Regions from separate parts of the Rhizobium sp. TAL182 genome, predicted to be linked through region 1. Evidence: predicted binding sites of a transcription regulator. Region 1 holds the regulator's gene; the other holds the start of a gene.
What was found. Region 1 encodes LexA, which represses DNA repair genes until DNA is damaged. Its sites were predicted from a motif close to TGTTCNNNNTGTGTTCNG; they were not measured.
Positions count from the first base shown of each region.

Region 2: a site for LexA is predicted at 5,990-6,007, ahead of Tal182_RS22020 (metallopeptidase family protein). Genes of this name have one in related genera too.

Region 1 is NZ_CP021024.1:2,113,201-2,123,828, forward strand. It holds gene gltA (citrate synthase) at 1-502, opposite strand, end outside; gene Tal182_RS32710 (hypothetical protein) at 769-990, opposite strand; gene Tal182_RS10655 (ComEC/Rec2 family competence protein) at 967-3,222, shown strand; gene lexA (transcriptional repressor LexA) at 3,203-3,922, opposite strand; gene Tal182_RS10665 (VOC family protein) at 4,121-5,017, shown strand; gene kdsA (3-deoxy-8-phosphooctulonate synthase) at 5,014-5,859, shown strand; gene eno (phosphopyruvate hydratase) at 6,000-7,274, shown strand; gene Tal182_RS10680 (septum formation initiator family protein) at 7,409-7,729, shown strand; gene pdhA (pyruvate dehydrogenase (acetyl-transferring) E1 component subunit alpha) at 7,875-8,921, shown strand; gene Tal182_RS10690 (pyruvate dehydrogenase complex E1 component subunit beta) at 8,938-10,332, shown strand; gene Tal182_RS10695 (pyruvate dehydrogenase complex dihydrolipoamide acetyltransferase) at 10,348-10,628, shown strand, end outside.
Region 2 is NZ_CP021024.1:4,436,326-4,446,953, reverse strand. It holds gene lpxE (lipid A 1-phosphatase LpxE) at 1-78, opposite strand, end outside; gene leuB (3-isopropylmalate dehydrogenase) at 257-1,369, opposite strand; gene Tal182_RS22050 (pyridoxal-phosphate dependent enzyme) at 1,540-2,472, shown strand; gene leuD (3-isopropylmalate dehydratase small subunit) at 2,574-3,182, opposite strand; gene Tal182_RS22040 (glyoxalase/bleomycin resistance/extradiol dioxygenase family protein) at 3,420-3,839, opposite strand; gene Tal182_RS22035 (hypothetical protein) at 3,946-4,179, opposite strand; gene Tal182_RS22030 (CoA ester lyase) at 4,293-5,198, shown strand; gene Tal182_RS22025 (DUF1737 domain-containing protein) at 5,198-5,404, shown strand; gene Tal182_RS22020 (metallopeptidase family protein) at 5,428-5,865, opposite strand; gene Tal182_RS32805 (hypothetical protein) at 6,028-6,981, shown strand; gene Tal182_RS22015 (DNA polymerase Y family protein) at 7,022-8,440, shown strand; gene Tal182_RS22010 (error-prone DNA polymerase) at 8,437-10,628, shown strand, end outside.

The sequences.
Region 1 (10,628 bases):
TGGCGATCATGCGCAGGCTGGCGACCATGCGCTGGTGCGGATCGGTGATGTCTGTGGAGTCATGATAGAAGGCCGACAGGGCGCCGACGCAGCCGCACATGACGGCCATCGGGTGCGCATCGCGCCGGAAGCCGGTGAAGAAGCGGCTCATCTGCTCATGCACCATCGTATGGTGCGTGACGCGATAGTCGAAATCCTTCTTCTGCGCGGCCGTCGGCAATTCACCGTAGAGCAGGAGGTAGCAGACCTCGAGGAAATCGCCATGCTCTGCGAGCTGCTCGATCGGATAACCGCGGTGCAGCAGCACACCTTCGTCACCGTCGATATAGGTGATTTTCGATTCACAGGATGCGGTCGAGGTGAAGCCCGGATCGTAAGTGAAGGAAGCGGTGTTCTTGTAGAGAGCACCGATGTCGATGACGCTCGGGCCGATCGTGCCGCTTTTAACGGCGAGGTCGACTGATTTGTCACCGATTTTTATTGTAGCGCTTTGATCCGTCATGCTGATCCTCCGAAATGTCGGTGGCGCCACAAAAGCGCCATAGGGGTTAAGCGTCCTTTCCGATAGCTATATGATCGCAACGCTAATGCCAAGTTACCGTGACGGCATTTTGTGCATTGCGGCATCACCTTTTAGGCACTGCAGCAATGAGCCGCACGCATAGCGGAAGCCGATGATTCGACTGGTCTTTTGCCGCTTAAGATTTTCCCTCATATTTCAATCGATTATCCTTGCCGGATTTGCTTGGAGGTTGCATTCTGGCGACTTTACGGGGTGATCTTGGGCGGGGCATGCAGGAATTGACGACAGCCGAATTGCGGCCGCAAGCGGGCGTCGGCCTTGCCGATCCGCCGGATTTTCCTGCGCCTGCGGTGGTGACTCAATCGGTAAGGACGCAGTCGCAGACCCCATTGCGTCGTCGGCTGCTGGCCACCGCCCGGCAATCGCTGCGTGCCGGAGCCTGCATGCTGGGCGAAGAGGCCGATCATGGCCGCCTGCTGCTGTTCTCGCCGGTCTTCCTCGGAGCCGGCTCGGCCTTCTGGTTTCTCGGCAGATCGGATTTTCCCCTCGTTGCATCGCTGCTCTGCCTGCTGGTGTCGGCGGCCGCGGTTTTCCTCACCGGTCCCAGCCGGCCGGTCTTGCGCGCAAGTTTCATGGCGCTGGCACTTTTCGCCGGCGGCATGCTCACGGCTCAGTTCGAGAGCTGGCGGGCTTCGACGGTGATCCTCGATTCATCCGTGACGACGACGGTGACCGGCCGTGTCGAACGGCGGGAAGGCGACGGCCGCGGGCGCTGGCGCTACATTCTTGCCGTCACCGGCACCGAGGCGCCGGAGCTGAAACGGCCGCCGAGACGCATCACCGCGATCGTCCGGGGCGCCGATGCGCCTTTCGAGATCGGCGACATCATTACCGGCAAGGCACGGCTGACGCCGCCGGCCGGCCCCGCACTTCCCGCGCTCAACGACTTCTCCTTCGGTGCCTATTTCGACGGCATCGGCGCCAACGGTTTCTTCTACGGTGCGCCGGAGAAACTCGACTTGGAGGCAGGCCCGCAGGCGGACAGGTCGACGGACGCGCTGCTCGAATGGCTCTACCGCCTGCGCAGCAGCATCGGCGACCGCATAAGATCGATCCTGCCCGGTGACACCGGCGCTTTTGCCGCTGCCCTGGTGACGGATGAACGGCGCGCCATCTCGAAGACGACGACGGAGGCGCTGCGCCAGTCCGGCCTTGCCCATGTCGTCGCGATCTCGGGCCTCAACATGGCGCTGTCGGCCGGCATCTTCTTCGTCGGCTTCCGGATGCTGCTCAGCCTCTTTCCCGGTGTCGCCCAAGCCTATCCGACAAAGAAATTCGCCGCCGCCGGCGCGCTCATCGCCGTCACCGCCTATTACCTGATCTCCGGTTTCGGGGTTTCGGCCGAGCGCGCTTTTATCATGATGGCCATTATGCTGATTGCCATCTTCTTCGATCGGCCGTCGATCAGCCTGCGCAATATCGTTCTCTCTGCGCTCATCATCATCGCCATTTCACCTTCTGAAGTATTGGGACCGAGCTTTCAGATGTCCTTTGCCGCGACATTGGCTTTGGTATCGGGCTATCAGCTCTGGAAGGACAGGCGTGTCCGCGAAAACGCTTTTCTGAAACTGCCGATCATCAGGCCGGTGGTTGCCGTCGCCGGTTTCTTCGGCGGCGTCTTCCTGACCTCGCTGATCGGCGGCTTTTCCACCGCACTGTTTTCGATCGAGCATTTTCATCGCCTGACGGCTTACGGCCTGCCGGCAAACCTTGCGACGATGCCGATCATCTCCTTCATCGTCATGCCGGCCGGGTTGCTGGCGATGTTGCTCATGCCTTTCGGTGTGGACGCTCCGCTCTGGAAGGTGGTCGGATTCGGCCTCGATCTGGTGATTGCGGTCGCCAAGACGGTGTCCGGCTGGGGCGGTGATATCGGCGTCGGCCGCTTGCCCGCCTGGTATTTCGCAGTAGCGGTGGCAGGCTTTCTGCTGCTGACGCTGCTGCGCACCCGACTGCGCCATGTCGGCACATCGATCATCGCCATCTCGACGCTCATCGTGCTGCTTCTGCCGGCTCCCCGGCCGCCGGATCTGGTGATTTCGGAGGATGGCAGTCTGGTTGCGGTTGTCGCGGCTGAGGCAATAGCTTCCAACCGTGAAAACCCGCCGGATTTCATCTTCGACCAGTGGCAGCGAGCGCTGGTCCTGCCGACACATGATCCGCCGAAGATGCTGGATGGTCCGGCTATCCCGCCGGAAGGAGAAGACCGCCGTGTCAGGCTTTCCCGCGATCAGCAGAACGAAGCGAGCGCAGCGATGCGGGCAGCCGCAGCAGGCGGTGAAGCAAACCGCTTTTCCTGCGTCAAGAAAGCCTGGTGCACATCAAGACTCGGCAATGGCCATATCGTCACCGTCATCGACAATGCCGCCTATCTCGGCCCGGCCTGCGATACGGCCGATATCGTCGTGACCTCGGTCCGTCTGCGCTTCGACAGCTGCCGCTCAGGCGGCACGCTTTTCACCGGCGAGACGCTGCGCAGGACCGGTTCCGTCGAATTGCGCTTCGCCGGTGCCGACCTGGAGGTCACCACCGCCTTCGATGCTTTGTCGCGACCATGGATGCGCCACCGCGCCTATGATTGGCGCAACGATCGTTTTACCGATTCCGGCCCATCCGGCGTCAGTGATAGCGACGGATGAGGCCGACGAGCTTGCCCTGCACCTTGACGCGGTCGGGTCCGAAGATGCGGGTCTCGTAGGCCGGGTTGGCGGCCTCGAGCGCGATCGAGGCACCCTTGCGGCGGAAACGCTTCAGCGTTGCTTCCTCGTCGTCGACGAGGGCAACGACGATATCGCCGGGACTTGCGGTGCTGCCGTTGCGGATGATCACGGTATCGCCGTCGAAGATGCCGGCATCGATCATCGAATCGCCCTTGACCTCCAGCGCATAGTGCTCACCGGAGCCGAGCATATCCGCGGGAACGACGATGTCGTGGGTGTTGTTCTGGATCGCCGAGATCGGAACGCCGGCGGCGATACGTCCCATGACCGGCACAGAGATGGAGTTGCCATTGTCGGCGACCGGCTTTGGCGCAGCGGGGGCGGCGACCGGCTGGGGCTTTCCGAGGCTGCCCTCGATGACGCTCGGCGAAAAACCGCGGCGCTGTTGAAGGCTGGGGTTATAGGCCTCCGGAAGTTTGATCACTTCAAGCGCCCGGGCGCGATTCGGTAGGCGGCGAATGAAGCCGCGCTCCTCGAGCGCCGTGATCAGCCGGTGGATTCCGGATTTCGAGGCGAGATCCAGGGCATCCTTCATTTCGTCGAAAGAGGGAGGGACGCCGGATTCCTTCATGCGCTCATGAATGAAAAGGAGAAGCTCCTGTTGTTTGCGCGTGAGCATCGACGTCAGACCCCGTGATTGAAACAAATCCAGAACAGACACTATATGTTCCATATGTGTTCCGCAAGTAGCTAAATTTCCGTAAAACTTCGCGCCAACTCGTCGAGATTTTTATTTTCATTCGCCGGATTGGTGCACATGTCTTGCATTGAGCGAGGTGCTGTCGCACATCTCTTGCCGGTTTCAGGAGGGATATTCATGAACGCGCATTCCGCCAAGTCGCACCCGCTGGATCATGTCGTGCTGCCCGTGGTCAATATCGATCTGGCGCGTGAAAGGCTCGGCAAGCTCGGTTTCACCGTCGCCGCTGATGCGCGCCATCCCTTCGGAACGGAGAATGCCTGCGTCTTTTTCGCCGACAAGACCTATCTGGAGCCGCTTGGCGTTGCGAGTGTCGAGGAGAGCGAGGCAGCGGCCCGCCAGGGCAATGTCTTCATTGCCCGCAATCGCGCCTTCCGTTTCCGCTGCGGCGAGGAGGGACTTTCTGCGCTGGCCTTCCTCAGCGAGGATGCCGGCGTCGATCATAAGCGCTTCGTCGGCAACGGCGCGAGCGCCGGTGAGATGTTGCAATTCAGCCGGCCGATGCGGATGCCGGATGGTTCGGAGAGCGTCGGCAGCTTCAAGCTGGCCTTTGCAGCTGATTTGCGCGCCCCCGATTTCTTTCTCTTTACCTGCCAGCGCATCAATTCGTTCCCGACAGATCGCGCCGCGCTGGAGACGCATGCCAATGGCGTGATCGGTATCGCCGAGATCGCGCTTTGTGCGCCGGACCCGGCGGCATTCGCCGCTTTCGTCGGACTTGCGATAGGGCAGGCGGCGGCCGAGAAAACCGGTTTCGGCGTGAATATCGCGGCATCGAATGCGAAGATCAGCCTGATGACGCCGGAAGGGCTGGAGGCCTACTTCGAGCTTGTCGTCTCCTCCGCCGATCGTGGCCTGCGCGGCCGGGCAATCCTCTTCACTGTCGCCGATCTTGCCGTGACAGAAGCGCATTTGGCTGCTAACGGGGTGACCTACACGCGCAAGAACAACCGCATTCTGGTGAAGCCCACGCCCGGGCAGGGTGCGCTCTTCGCCTTCGAGGAAAAACGATGAGCACCGACACGAATTCCGAAGTCAGGATCGGCGAAGGCGAAGGCCAGGTCACCTTTTCCAATACCGCCCGCCTGTCGCTGATTGCCGGCCCATGTCAGATGGAGAGCCGCGATCACGCCTTTATGGTCGCCGGCACGCTGAAGGAGCTTTGCGGCAAGCTCGGCATAGGCCTTGTCTACAAGAGCTCCTTCGACAAGGCGAACCGCACCTCGCTCTCGGCAGAGCGCGGCATCGGCCTGGAAAAAGGCATGGAGGTCTTTGCCGACCTCAAGAAGGAATTCGGTTTTCCCGTCATAACCGACGTCCATACGGCCGAGCAATGCGCCGAGGTGGCCAAGGTGGTCGATGTCCTGCAGATCCCGGCCTTCCTCTGCCGTCAGACCGACCTTCTGATCGCAGCCGCCAGGACCGGCCGCGCCGTCAATGTCAAGAAGGGCCAGTTCCTCGCCCCCTGGGATATGAAGAACGTCCTGAAGAAGCTCAATGCCAGCGGCAATCCGAACGTGCTGCTGTGCGAGCGCGGCGCCTCCTTCGGCTACAATACGCTGGTTTCCGACATGCGCTCGCTGCCGATCATGGCGGCGATAGGCGCGCCCGTCATTTTCGATGCGACCCACTCCGTCGCCCAGCCGGGCGGGCAGGGCGAATCCTCGGGCGGTCAGCGCGAATTCGTCGAGACGCTGGCACGCGCGGCAGTGGCGACGGGTATTGCCGGCGTCTTCCTCGAAACACACCAGGACCCTGACAACGCACCATCCGACGGCCCGAACATGGTCTATCTCAAGGACATGCCGCGGCTGCTTGAGAAATTGCTTGCGTTTGATGCGGTCGCCAAGGCCTGACCTTCAACAGGATGACACGATCGTGGTCTAGGCCACTTGGGAATGCCGATTCGAAGGCTGGTAATTGCGCATTGTAATTTGCACGCCTTCGATTATGACAGGCTTCGAACGTTTGATCACCCACCGAGCAGGAAGAACCCATGACTGCAATCACCGATATCATCGCCCGCGAGATCCTCGATAGCCGTGGCAATCCCACCGTCGAAGTCGACGTCTATCTCGAAGACGGCAGCATGGGCCGCGCGGCCGTTCCCTCGGGCGCCTCGACGGGCGCGCATGAGGCGGTCGAGCTGCGCGACGGCGGCAAGCGCTATCTCGGCAAGGGCGTCGAAAAGGCGGTCGAGGCGGCCAACACCGAGATCTTCGACGCGATCGGCGGCATCGACGCCGAAAACCAGATCCAGATCGACAACATCATGATCGAGCTCGACGGCACGCCGAACAAGTCGCGCCTCGGCGCCAATGCGATCCTCGGCGTGTCGCTCGCCGTCGCCAAGGCTGCCGCCCAGGCATCCGGCCTGCCGCTTTACCGTTACGTCGGCGGCGCTTCCGCGAGCCTCCTGCCGGTGCCGATGATGAACATCATCAACGGCGGCGCCCATGCCGACAACCCGATCGACTTCCAGGAATTCATGATCCTGCCGGTCGGCGCCGATTCGATCGCCGAAGCCGTGCGCATGGGTTCGGAAGTCTTCCATACGCTCCGCAAGGAGCTTGCCGCGCAGGGCCACAACACCAATGTCGGCGACGAAGGCGGCTTCGCCCCCGGCCTGAAGAGCGCGCCCGAAGCCCTCGACTTCATCATGAAGTCGATCGAGAAAGCCGGCTACAAGCCGGGCGACGACATGTGCCTCGGCCTCGACTGCGCCTCGACGGAATTCTTCAAGGACGGCAAGTATGTTCTCGAAGGTGAAGGCCGCACGCTCGAATCAGGCGCCATGGCCGAATATCTGGCAGAGCTTGCCGGCAAATACCCGATCATCTCGATCGAAGACGGCATGGCCGAAGACGACTGGGATGGCTGGAAGGCACTGACCGATCTGATCGGCAACAAGACCCAGCTCGTCGGCGACGATCTCTTCGTCACCAACTCCGCGCGCCTTCGCGACGGCATCCGCATGGGCGTCGCCAACTCGATCCTCGTCAAGGTCAACCAGATCGGTTCGCTGACGGAAACGCTCGATGCTGTCAACACGGCGCACAAGGCGGCCTATACCGCCGTCATGTCGCACCGCTCCGGCGAAACCGAAGATTCGACCATCGCCGATCTCGCCGTCGCCACCAACTGCGGCCAGATCAAGACCGGTTCGCTGTCGCGTTCCGACCGTCTTGCCAAGTACAATCAGCTGATCCGCATCGAGGAAGGCCTCGGCCCTCAGGCGCAGTACGCCGGTCGCTCGATCATCAAAGGCTGATCCTTCCGATTTTTGCGGCTCGACCCGCGCCTCCCGGCGCGGGTTTTTTCTTGCGCGCTTTTTACGGTCAATGAACGGTTAATCTCTGTGCGTTATGCTGAACGAATTGGTAATGCGTTCAAGAGCATGCGTGTATGTGGACAAAGCATCATAAGAAGAGAAAGCTCGGCCGCTTCGTCATTCCGGCCATGACGGTCGCCTTCCTTTCCTATTTCGGTTATCATTGCATCCATGGCGATTATGGCCTGCGGGCGACGGAGACGTTCGAGCGTCAGCGCGTCGCGCGCGAACGAGAGCTTGCCGTCTTGAAGGCGAAGCGCGAACATCTGGAGAGCCAGGTGGCGCTGCTGAGTGATGGCTCGCTCGACAAGGATATGCTGGACGAAAAGGCGCGATATCAGCTGAATATGTCGCGTGCGGACGAGATCGTCATATTCAACCATTATTCCAATTAACCGGAATTCGGTTAATTGGAATTTCTGGTTTATTTCCAGTAATTTAGCGCCGAATACGAGCCATGCAATTATGGCATTGCTGTGGTCATATTTCTTCCCTATGGTACGCGCCACCGAGAAACGATAAACCCATAGGGAGGGTTGAATGGCGCCGCGAAAGACCGCGACCGTTTCCAGCCGCAAAACTGCAGCAAAACCAGCAGCCAAAGCATCGAATGGAGGCCCGGTAGCCGACTTCGATCGGGATGAGGAACTCAAGGCCTATCGCGAGATGCTACTGATCCGCCGCTTCGAGGAGAAGGCCGGTCAGCTTTACGGCATGGGCTTCATCGGCGGCTTCTGCCATCTCTACATCGGTCAGGAAGCTGTCGTCGTCGGCATGCAGATGGCACAGAAGGAAGGCGATCAGGTCATCACCGCCTATCGCGACCACGGGCACATGCTGGCAACCGGCATGGAGGCGCGCGGCGTCATGGCGGAACTGACCGGGCGCCGCAGCGGCTATTCCCACGGGAAGGGCGGCTCGATGCACATGTTCTCGAAAGAGAAGCATTTCTACGGCGGTCACGGCATCGTCGGCGCCCAGGTTTCGCTTGGAACAGGGCTTGCTTTTGCAAACCATTACCGCGGCAACGGCAATGTCGCCATCGCCTATTTCGGCGACGGCGCTGCCAACCAGGGCCAGGTTTACGAGAGCTTCAACATGGCGGCTCTCTGGAAGCTGCCGATCGTCTATATCGTCGAAAACAACCGATACGCCATGGGCACCTCGACCGCCCGTGCGACGGCTCAGTCGAACTACTCGCTGCGCGGATCCGGCTTCGGCATCCCCGGCATTCAGGTCGACGGTATGGATGTTCGCGCCGTCAAGGCCGCGGCCGATGAGGCGCTCGAACATTGCCGCTCCGGCAAGGGCCCGATCATTCTCGAAATGCTGACCTATCGTTATCGCGGCCACTCGATGTCCGATCCGGCGAAATATCGCACGAAGGAAGAAGTGCAGAAGATGCGCTCCGAGCAGGACCCGATCGAGCAGGTAAAGGCACGCCTCATCGAAAAGGGCTGGGCTTCCGAAGACGATCTGAAGGCGATCGACAAGGATGTTCGCGACATCGTCGCCGACAGCGCCGATTTCGCCCAGGCCGATCCGGAGCCGGATGCATCCGAGCTCTACACCGACATTCTGCTCTAATCGGGGGAGGGAACCCATGCCTATCGATATCCTCATGCCCGCCCTCTCTCCGACGATGGAAGAAGGCACGCTGTCCAAATGGCTGAAGCAGGAAGGTGACAAGGTCACTTCAGGCGACGTGATTGCCGAAATCGAAACCGACAAGGCGACGATGGAAGTCGAAGCCGTCGACGAAGGCGTCATCGGCAAGCTGCTGGTCGACGCCGGCACCGAAGGCGTCAAGGTCAACACCAAGATCGCCGTGCTGCTGCAGGACGGCGAATCGGCCGACGCGATTTCCGCTGCTCCTGCTGCTCAGCCGGCTCCGGTCGCTGCTCCGCAGGTTGCTCAGGAAGAAAAGCCGACAAATACCGGTTCGGCTGCTGCTCCCGTACCCGCAGAGCCCAAGGCTGCGGTTCCGAACGACCCGGAAATCCCGGCCGGCACCGAAATGGTGTCGATGACTGTGCGCGAAGCGCTCCGCGACGCCATGGCCGAAGAAATGCGCGCCAGTGACGACGTCTTCGTCATGGGCGAGGAAGTTGCCGAATATCAGGGCGCCTACAAGGTCACTCAAGGGTTGTTGCAGGAATTCGGCCCCCGCCGCGTCATCGATACGCCGATCACCGAGCACGGCTTTGCCGGCGTCGGCGTCGGCGCCGCTATGGCCGGCCTTCGCCCGATCGTCGAATTCATGACCTTCAACTTCGCCATGCAGGCGATTGACCACATCATCAACTCGGCCGCCAAGACCCTCTATATGTCCGGCGGCCAGATGGGCGCTCCGATCGTCTTCCGCGGCCCGAACGGTGCTGCTGCCCGCGTCGGCGCCCAGCACAGCCAGGACTATGCCGCCTGGTACAGCGCCATCCCCGGCCTCAAAGTTGTCATGCCCTACACGGCATCCGATGCCAAGGGCCTGCTCAAGGCTGCGATCCGCGACCCGAACCCGGTCATCTTCCTCGAGAACGAAATTCTCTACGGTCAGCACTTCGACGTGCCGAAGCTCGATAACTTCGTCCTGCCGATCGGCAAGGCGCGCATCCATCGTCCGGGTAAGGACGTCACCGTCGTGTCCTTCGGCATCGGCATGACTTATGCGACGAAGGCGGCCGCCGAACTCGAACAGCTCGGCATCGACGTCGAACTGATCGACCTTCGCACCATCCGCCCGATGGACCTGCCGACGGTTATCGAATCGGTGAAGAAAACCGGCCGTCTGGTAACCGTCGAGGAAGGTTATCCGCAGTCTTCGGTCGGCACTGAAATCGCCACCCGCGTGATGCAGCAGGCCTTCGATTATCTCGATGCGCCGATCCTGACGATCGCCGGCAAGGACGTGCCGATGCCTTACGCCGCCAATCTTGAAAAGCTGGCACTTCCGAACGTCGGCGAAGTCGTCGATGCGGTGAAGGCTGTCTGCTACAAATAAGGGGAGGGTATCTCGATGCCGATCAATATCACGATGCCCGCCCTCTCTCCGACCATGGAAGAAGGCAATCTTTCCAAGTGGCTGGTCAAGGAAGGCGATAAGGTCAAGTCTGGCGATGTGATCGCCGAGATCGAGACCGACAAGGCGACGATGGAAGTCGAAGCCGTCGACGAAGGCACGGTCGCCAAGCTCGTCGTTCCTGCCGGCACCGAAGGTGTCAAGGTCAATGCGCTGATCGCCGTTCTCGCCGCCGATGGCGAAGATGTTTCCGCTGCTGCGAGCGCCGCAGGTTCCGC
Region 2 (10,628 bases), 2.2 Mb from region 1:
GGCCTGCCAGCGCAAGGGCGGCATGCCAACGCTGCCGCGGCGCCAGCGCCTATCAAGGGAAGCCCAAAATGCCCGCATCCTGTCGTCCGTTCGATTTTGCCGGGTTAAAATTCGGCGCAAAAATACACGAGATTGTGGCTGAGAATAGTCCGTTTCGGATATTTCGGCCGACCCGGCTGCGGCTGCTCGGCCTCACATGAAAAAGCCCTCCGCATGCGTGATGCGAAGGGCGGGAAACTGTTTCACGTGAAATATATCAGACGGAAAGCGCCTTGAACTCGGCGAGGATCGCATCGCCCATCTCGGCGGTGCCGACTTGCCTTGCGCCATCGGCCATGATGTCGCCGGTGCGGATGCCCTTGTCGAGCACGTTGGCGATCGCCTTTTCCAGATCGTCGGCTTCCTTCACCAGGTTGAAGGAGTAACGCAGGCACATGGCGAAGGAGGCGATCATGGCGATTGGATTGGCAATGCCCTTGCCGGCGATGTCGGGGGCCGAACCGTGCACCGGCTCGTAGAGCGCCTTGCGCTTGCCGGTTTTACCATCCGGCGCGCCGAGCGAAGCCGAGGGCAGCATGCCGAGTGAACCGGTCAACATGGCGGCGACGTCGGAAAGCATGTCGCCGAAAAGATTGTCGGTGACGATGACGTCGAACTGCTTGGGCTGTCGCACGAGCTGCATGCCGCCGGCATCGGCCAGCATATGTTCGAGCTGAACGTCGGAATATTTCGCCTTATGCGTTTCGGTCACGACCTGGTTCCACAGCACGCCCGACTTCATGACGTTGCGCTTTTCCATGGAGCAGACGCGGTTCTGCCTTGTGCGGGCCATTTCGAAAGCGACGCCGGCGATGCGTTCGATCTCGTAGGTATCGTAGACCTGCGTGTCGATGCCGCGCTTCTGGCCGTTGCCGAGGTCGATGATCTCCTTCGGTTCGCCGAAATAGACGCCGCCCGTCAACTCGCGAATGATCAGGATATCGAGGCCTTCGACCAGTTCCGGCTTCAGCGACGAGGCTGAGGCCAGGGCCGGATAGCAGATGGCGGGGCGCAGGTTGGCGAAGAGCTGCAGGTCCTTGCGCAGGCGGAGCAGGCCGGCTTCCGGGCGCACCTCATAAGGCACGCTATCCCATTTCGGGCCGCCGACGGCGCCGAACAGAACGGCGTCGGCGGCAAGCGCCTTCTGCATGTCGGCTTCCGAGATCGCCGCGCCATGGGCATCATAGGCGGAGCCGCCGACAAGGCCTTCGTCGGTGACGAAACCGGCATTCATCGCCTCGTTCATATAGGCGATGATCTTGCGGACCTCGCCCATGGCCTCGGGACCGATGCCGTCACCCGGCAGCAGGAAAAGATTGCGCGCTGTCATGGAGCCCTCCTGGAAAAACAAGCTGCGGCTTCTTAGACCCCGGAAATGGGCATTTCAAGCGAGAGAACGGGTGAATCGGTACGCTTCGCTCTCTCAGCGCCGACGGTTGCTCCGACGCCTTCAACTGGAATAGAACGGTGGGCTCCAGCATTTATTTCCGGAATGTTTCCATGCCTTCAGCGCCTCTTCATCTCGACACGCCTCTGGCTCGAACAGCGCCTGATTACAGCGCCAGCGGCAAGCCGCTCTGGCTGAAGCTCGATGCACTGCAGCCCTCCGGCAGCTTCAAGCTGCGCGGCGTCGGCCGGCTTTGCCGGCACGAGGTGGACAATGGCGCGCGCGAGATCTTCTGTGCTTCCGGCGGCAATGCCGGTATTGCCGCGGCCTATGCCGGCCGGGCGCTCGGCGTGCCGGTCACGATCGTCGTGCCGGAGACGACGGCGGCCGATGTCCGGCAGACGATTGCCGCAACCGGCGCCAATGTCCTCGTGCACGGAGTTGTTTTCGACGAAGCCAATGCCCACGCGGTCGAACTCGCCCGCAGCCGCAAGGCAAGTTATGTGCATCCTTTCGACCATCCGCTTCTGTGGGATGGCCATGCGACGCTGATCGACGAAGTGGTGGCGAAGGGTGCAAAATTTGACTGTGTCGTCACCAGCGTCGGCGGCGGCGGGCTGCTTGCCGGCATTGTCGAGGGGCTGAAGCGAAACGGGCTGCCCGACGTGCCTGTGATTGCCGTCGAAACCGAAGGGGCAGCTTCGCTGCATGAGAGCCTCAAGGCAAATGAGCGCATCGCCCTGCCCGCAATCACCTCGATCGCCACATCGCTCGGCGCGCGGCAGGTGGCCCCGCATGTCTTCGACCTGCCGAAACGGCATCCGATCGAAAGCGTTCTCGTCAGCGACGCCGACGCCGTTGCCGCCTGTCTGAAATTTGCCGATGCGCAGCGCATCCTAGTCGAGCCGGCCTGCGGTGCTGCCCTTGCCGTTGCCGATGTGCATGCCGGGCTGCTTGCCCGCTTCGACAATCCGCTGATCGAAGTCTGCGGCGGCATCGGCGTGTCGCTGGAAAAGCTGAGGCTCTGGAAAGAGAAATTTCTCTGAGCTGCGGCAGTTACAGCGTCCTTTGCGCGCGTGAGATGCGCGCCGCTATAAAGAAAAAGCCGGGCGAAAGCCCGGCTTGATCGATCGGCAGTTCGTCAGGGTTAAGCGGCCCAGGGATGCGAAGCGGCGTTCTTCTTTTCGAATTCGTCGATCGCCTTGCCCTTTTCCAGGGTCAGGCCGATATCGTCGAGGCCGTTCAGCAGGCAGTGGCGCTTGAACTCGTCGAGATCGAACTTGATCGAGCCGCCATCGGGGCCGGTGATCTCGAGGTTCTCAAGATCGACGGTCAGGATGGCGTTGGAGCCGCGCGAGGCGTCGTCCATCAGCTTATCGAGATCTTCTTGGCTCACCTTGATCGGCAGGATGCCGTTCTTGAAGCAGTTGTTGTAGAAAATGTCGGCGAAGCTCGTCGAGATCACGCAGCGGATGCCGAAATCGAGCAGCGCCCAGGGAGCGTGTTCGCGCGAGGAGCCGCAGCCGAAATTGTCGCCGGCGACCAGGATCTTGGCATCGCGGTAGGCCGGCTTGTTCAGCACGAAATCGGGATTTTCGGAGCCGTCTTCATTGTAGCGGGCTTCGGCGAAAAGGCCCTTGCCGAGACCGGTGCGCTTGATGGTCTTCAGATAGTCCTTCGGAATGATCATGTCGGTGTCGATGTTGACGACCGGCAGGGGGGCTGCAACGCCCGTGAGCTTCACGAATTTATCCATGACCCATGCTCCATTTCAGCAAATGTACTTTCCTGAATGTGCATCTAGTCCAGTTTTTTGCCGAAATGAAGGAGAATCTTTCTAAAGCGTACCGCGATCTTTCAGATTCGCTTGCTACGCTTTAGGTCTGGTCTGCCGCATGTCGTTCTCGCAAAACCGCTGCACACTTTTGCGCGACATGCTTTCAAATGGTGGCCACGCGGCGTTTCGCGTGGCCTGGCAACGGTACGCGCCGCGTTATTTGGCGGGCGCGTTCAAACCCCAGAGGACGCCGAACGGGTCGCGAAGCTGGCCGTAACGGTCACCCCAGAACATCAGTTCGACCGGCATGACGACTTCGGCGCCGGCGGCCACGGCACGATCCCACCAGAAATCGATATCGTCGATGACAAGCTGGATGGCGAAGCCTTCATGACCTTTGAAGGGATGGCCGTATTCGGGATAGGCATCCGCCAGCATGAGGGAGCTGCCATTGATATAGAGATGAATATGCATCGTCCGGCCGCTTTCATCGACCGGCACCCTGTGGGCCTCTTCGGCACCGAAGGCCTTCTTGTAGAATTCCGCGGCCTTCACCGCGCCATCGACGGTCAGATAGGGCAGCAGGCCATTCTTCACCGGCGGCAACTTGGCCGGCTTGTTTTCCGTCGTATCCATGCTCGTCCTCCATCGTTTTTGAGCGCCGGCAGAATGCCCGGCTGCTTCAAAGACGTATCATGGAAGCATGATGCGACAGTGTCGGCGATTTTTTTGAAAGCAGGCCTCAGAGATCGATGATCGTGCCGCGACCGTCGTTCCAGATGCGCATCTCCGGCTTGCCGTTGTTTGCCTTGGCGCGCACCGGAGCAGGCTTCATCTTCATCGAAAGCGCGCGTCCGACCATGAGCACGGTCAGGATGCCGCCGACGGCAAGCGTCACCGAGAAGGTGAGAAGCAGCATGGCGACAAAAAAGGTGGCGCCGGCCAGCATGAAGAAGATGGAGCGAATGTTCTGCATGGGTTTGAGACCTTTCTACAGAAAGGAATGTGGTCCTTCCTTTTCCTCTCTGCAAGGCAAGCATGGCTTTTTGTTGTCTTGCCGGGCTTTGCGAAGCTTGGCACTAATGGCTGATGAAGCAAACTACACCTCTGCGTTCCTCAAGTCTGCGCCGCTCGGTGCTGAGTGTCCCGGCCATCAATCTCCGGGCGCTCGAAAAGAGCCGTTCCCTTGATTGTGATGCGGTTATTTTTGATCTGGAGGATTCCGTCGCGCCCGAGAACAAGGGTCAGGCGCGGGAAAATCTGCGGGCTTTTTTTGCCGGGCCGCCGCTTGCGGGCAAGGAAAGGATCATCCGCATCAATTCTCTGTCATCCGCATTCGGGGCGGCGGATCTCGATCTGGTCAAAGCGCTTTTGCCCGACGCCGTTCTCCTGCCGAAAGTGGATGGCCCCCAGGATGTCACCGACATCGGCGATCTGCTTGCCGATGCGAATGCGCCGGAGGAGCTGCGCATCTGGGCCATGATCGAGACGCCGCGTGGCGTGCTGAATGTCGGGGCGATCGCCGAAGCCGGCTGCATACCGGGGGCGCGGCTCGATTGCGTCGTCGTCGGCCTCAATGATCTGCGCAAGGAAACCGGCGTCCTGCCGCAGCCGGGGCGAAGCTTTCTCGTGCCTTGGCTGATGCAGATCATTCTGGCGGTCAAGGCCTATGGGCTCGATGCGCTCGACAGCGTCTTCAACGATTTCCGGGATGGCGAAGGTTTCGACGTCGAATGCGGGCAGGGACGCGCCATCGGTTTTGCCGGCAAGATGCTGATCCACCCCGCGCAGATTGCGGCCGCCAACCGGCATTTCGGCCCGAGCGCGGAGGAGATTGCCGAGGCGCAGGCAATCATATCAGCCTTTGCTGATCCGGCGGCCAGGGGCCTCAACGTCATCAATGCGAACGGGCGGATGATCGAGCGGCTGCATCTTGTCCAGGCCGAAGCTCTGGTTCATAAAGCGCGTCTGATTTCTGCAAGAAAGCACGCCTGATGAAACTCTACCGCTTCCTGACCGGCCCCGACGACGCTTCCTTCTGCCACAAGGTTACCGCCGCCCTCAACAAGGGCTGGTCGCTGGAGGGTTCGCCGACCTATGCCTTCAATGCCGCAACCGGCGCGATGCAGTGCGGACAGGCCGTCGTCAAGACTGTCGAAGGCAAGGATTATGATCCGGAGATGAAGCTCTCCGAGCAATAGGACCTTCTGCCGAACGCACGGTTTCAGCGCTCGGCAGCTTCCTCGGCGCTGGCCTCGATCCGCTCCATATCCTCGTCGCTCAGCCCGAAATGGTGGCCGATCTCGTGGATCAGGACGTGAGTGATAATATCGCCGAGCGTCTCGTCGTTCTCGGCCCAATAATCGAGGATGGGGCGGCGGTAGAGACGGATGCGGTTCGGCATCTCGCCGGTTTCCACGGTGAAACGTTCGGAAATTCCCCTGCCCTCGAAAAGGCCGAGCAGATCGAAAGGGGTTTCCAGCGCCATGTCCTCGAAAACGTCGTCATCGGGGAAATCCTCGATCTCGATCGTGAGATTGGTCGTTAGCTGGCGGAATTCATCCGGTAGATGGCTGTAAGCCTCCATGGCCAGCGACTCGAAGGTGCTGATCGTCGGCGCATGGCGGTCCTGCCAATCATCGCTCTGGTCTATGCGGGCCATGAATATTCCTTCCTTTGCGGGCCCATATAGAACCTTTGCCGCCGATTTTCGAGTGCGGAATCAAAGGCAGGAATAAATTCATAGAAAATGGTTGTTGACTCTTCTTCAGCTCTCTGGAATCCATAAGAACATAACAGGAACAAGACGGATGGAGTAAACGCCATGGCGCAGAACGCCCTGGCGCGCGAGCGGCTTTTTGCGCTCCGCGAAACCATTGCCAAGCTGGAAGGAAAGCCTGCGCCTGCGCTTGCGGCAGCGGAGCGGGAAGCCCTGGCTTCGGGTGAGGCCGGGCGGCAGGATGCGGAACGGAATGGGCGCGCACAGCGCCTGCCGTTTGGCGTGACATCGCTCGACGAAGCGATGGAAGGCGGGCTGCCGCTCGATGCGATAACGGAAATCCGTTCGACGCTTTTCCGGGATGCGGGAGCTGCCAGTGGGTTCGCCCTTGCGGCCGCAGCGCTGCTACAGCGAGTGGAGGAGGCGAGCGATTGTTCGCCAATACTCTGGATCGGCGATACGATCTCGACGATGGAAGCCGGTCTTCCCTATGCAGTGGGTCTGCAGGATTTCGGCCTGCGGCCCGAGTGTTTCCTGCAGGCTTTGCCGCGCAAGCTCGACGAGGCGCTCTGGCTTGCGGAAACCGCGGTGGAAAGCGGCGCCTTTTCGGTGGTCATCCTGGAGATCAGGGGCAATCCTGCGCATTTCGGCCTGACCGAGAGCCGGCGGCTCGGTCTTCGCGCCAAGGCGGCCGGCCGGCCCCTCTTCCTGCTTCGGCAGGCCGGAGAGGAGGAGGCGAGCAGCGCCGCCTTCCGGCTGCTTGCCGAACCCGCGCCCTCCGGCATGCGGGCTCTGCCGGATGGATCGAGACTTGCCGGCAGTATCGGCAATCCGGTTTTTCATCTCAGCCTGGAGAAGAGCCGCAACCCGGCTCCGCTCTCCCTTCTTCTGGAGTGGAACCCCCATGAACGTCAGTTTTTCCCCATCGACAAGCCAAGGCGCGCTCTTACTCCAGACGAACGGTCAGCGCATCCTGGCGCTCAGCTTTCCGCATCTTTCGACGGACAGGATCGCCCGCAGAAAATGGGGTCTTTCCTGGCGTTCGAGAGGGCGTCCTGAGGCTGCGCCGATCGTCTGCGCCGGAAAGTACGAAAATGCCATGCGGCTGACGGCGCTGGACGAGGCCGCGGAGGCGCTTGGCCTGAAGAAGGGTCAGGGTGTCGCGGAAGCGCGCGCCATGCATCCGAAACTCGATATCGTTGAGGAGGATTCGGCCGCCGATGCGCGGCTGCTCGAAGCCATCGCCGACTGGTGCGACCGCTATACGCCGCTGGTGGCGATCGACGGACGGGACGGGCTGTTTCTCGACATTAGCGGCTGTGCCCATCTTTTCGGCGGCGAGAGAGCGTTGCTGAAGGATATTCTCCTCAGGCTTTTCCATATGGGGCTCGACGTCCAGGGTTCGATCTCCTCTTCCCCCGGCCTTTCCTCGGCCATCGCTCGTTTCGGCAATGGCGGCGTCATCGAAGACGAGGAAATGGAGGATGTGCTGGCGCCGCTGCCGGTCGCCGCGCTTCGATTGAACGAAGACACCGTGGCATCGCTGAAGAAGCTCGGGCTGAAATATATCGGCGATGTCATGAATGCGCCGCGGGCGCCGTTGACCCGCCGTTTTGGAGCGAGCCTGCTTTTGCGGCTCGATCAGGCGCTCGGACATGACGAGGAACCGGTTTCGCCGCGCCTGCCGGTTGCGAGCCTTTCGGCCGAGCGGCGGCTGGCCGAGCCGATCGGCACCGAAGAGGATATTCTTGCCCTTGCCGGCCAGATCGCCGTGTCGCTGAAACCCTCCCTGGAAGCTCGCGGCGCCGGTGGCCGCGTCTTCGAACTCGTGCTGTTTCGGGTCGATGGCCGGGTTTTCCGGATTTCGGTCGGCGCTTCACGGCCGCTCAGAGAGCCGAAGCGGATCGCGGATCTTTTTTCCCAGCGTCTGCAGGCAATTCATGATGATCTCGATGCCGGATATGGTTTCGAGATCCTGCGGTTGAATGTCGTGCGCCATGAGCCCTTCGAAGGCACACAGGGTGACTTCGACGGCGGCCGGCAAAGAGAGGTCTCGCTTGCAGCTTTCGTCGACCGCGTCGCGGCCCGCCTTGGCGCGGACTGTCTCCAAAGCTTTCAGCTCCGCGAAAGCCACGTGCCGGAGCGTGCCGCTATTGCAAGCCCGTTCATGGAAAGTTTTCCGGCGCATCGCAGGAGCGAGGGATGCCGTCTTTCCCCAGCTCGCAGCGAGCGGCCCCTGAGGCTTTTTGCCAGACCGGAACCGGTGGAGGCCTTGCTTGCCGAAGTTCCGGAAGGGCCGCCGCAAAGTTTCCGGTGGCGCCGTATGCAGCATCAGGTTCTGCGCAGCGAAGGCCCGGAACGGCTTGCCATGGAGTGGTGGATCGATGGCGCCGACGCCAAAACGCGTGACTATTTCCGTGTCGAGGATAATGCCGGGCATCGTTTCTGGATTTATCGCGAAGGCTTTTACGGTGAAGAGCCGCCGCCGCGCTGGTTCATGCACGGGATTTTCGCATGAGTGCGGCACCTGCATTTTTCGAGATCGGCGCCCGCACCAATTTCTCCTTTCTGGAGGGTGCTTCGAAGCCCGAGGAAATGGTGGTGCAGGCCGCTGCGCTGAAACTTTCCGGTCTTGGAATCGCCGACCGGAATTCGGTAGCCGGCGTCGTTCGGGCGCATGCGCAGGCGCAGGAGATCGAAGAGAAATTCAGAAGAAGGCACGAGAAGAACCTCGACGGCAGAGAGGAAGAGAAGGTTCTCGATCCGATCCGGATTCAGCCGGGCGCCCGTCTCGTTTTTTCGGACGGAACGCCTGATATCCTTGCTTATCCTGAGAACAGGCAAGGGTGGGCGCATCTCTGCCGTTTGCTGAGTGCGGGAAATTTGAGAGCGGAGAAGGGATCCTGCCTGCTTTACGAGGCGGATATCATGGAATGGGGAGACAAGATGATGCTTGCCCTCGTTCCCGGCCAGGCGGCTGCCATCGAGCCTGTCGCCCAGCAGGAATTGGAAGCCTGTCTCGCCCGGTTCCGGAACCGTTTCGGCAAGGCGTTTCACGTGGCGCTGGCGCCTGCCTATGATGGCCGCGACAGGCAGGTTTTCGCGGCACTTTCCGTGATCGCCGCCCGCCACCGCATTCCTGTCATCGCGACCAACCAGCCGCTCTATCACCATACGGATCGCCGCCCCCTTTCCGATATCGTCATCTCGATCCGGGAGCATGTGCCGATCGCCGAGGCAGGATTTCTTCTTGCTCCGAATGCCGAGCGTTATCTCAAGGACCCACGTGAAATGGCCCGGCTGTTTCGCGACTATCCGGAGGCGATTGCCAATACCGGGACATTTTTCGGCAGGCTTTCGTTTTCGCTCGATGAGCTGAAACACAATTACCCGTCGGAAAACGATCCCGGCGAGACGCCTTATGAAACCCTCGAGCGTCTGACGAAGGAGGGCGCTGTGAAGCGCTATCCGGATGGCGTTCCTGCTCAAATCCAGACCCAGATCGACTATGAACTCAATCTCATCCGGGAGAAGAAATACGAGCCCTATTTCCTGACGGTCCACAAGCTTATCCAGCATGCACGTTATGAATTGAAGATCCTGTGCCAGGGCCGCGGTTCTGCAGCCAACTCGGTCATCTGCTATTGCCTCGAGATCACGGAAGTCGATCCGACCAAAAGCACGTTGCTTTTCGACCGCTTCATCTCGATGGATCGTGACGAGCCGCCTGACATCGATGTGGATTTCGAGCACGACCGACGCGAAGACGTCATCCAGCACATCTACAGAAAATATACCAAGGAGCATGCCGGGCTGACGGCCGGTGTCACCACCTATCGCACCCGTTCCGCCGGCCGCGAGGTCTCCAAGGCCTTCGGGCTTTCGGAGGACGTCCAAGCGGCGATCAGCAGCCTGGTCTGGGGCTGGTCGGAGGATAATCTGTCGGAGCGGGATGCCAAGGCGGCGGGGCTCGATATTTCGGACCCGGTGACATTAAACGTTCTGCGCTATGCGTCCGAGCTCCTCGGATTTCCGCGTCACCTGACCCAGCATGTCGGCGGCTTCGTCATCACCCGGGACCGGCTCGATGAAGTCGTGCCGATCATGAAGACGGCGATGCCGGATCGCTACATGATCGAATGGGACAAGGACGATCTCGACAATGTCAAGATCCTGAAGGTCGATGTTCTGGCGCTCGGAATGCTGACCTGTCTCAGGAAAGCTTTCTCGCTGCTCGAACTGCATTACGACGTGAAGAAAACCCTTGCCGATCTCGGCAATAGGGAACACGGAGACGAGGGCGTACCGGTTTATGACATGATGTGCCGGGCCGACACGCTGGGCGTCTTTCAGATCGAAAGCAGGGCGCAGATGAGCATGCTGCCCCGGCTGAAGCCGCGACGATTCTACGATCTCGTGATCGAAGTGGCGATCGTCCGTCCGGGACCAATTCAGGGCAATATGGTCCATCCCTACCTGACGCGACGGGAGCAGTCGCATTCTCCCGGTTTCAAGATCGACTATCCGAAAGACGAGATGATCCCGATCCTCAAGCGGACGCTTGGCGTCCCGCTGTTTCAGGAACAGGCGATGCAGATCGCGATTACGGCGGCGGGATTCTCGCCTGCCAAGGCCGACCGCCTGCGCCGCTCGATGGCGACCTTCAAGCGGTTGGGAAAGGTCAACGCGTTCAAGGATGATCTGAT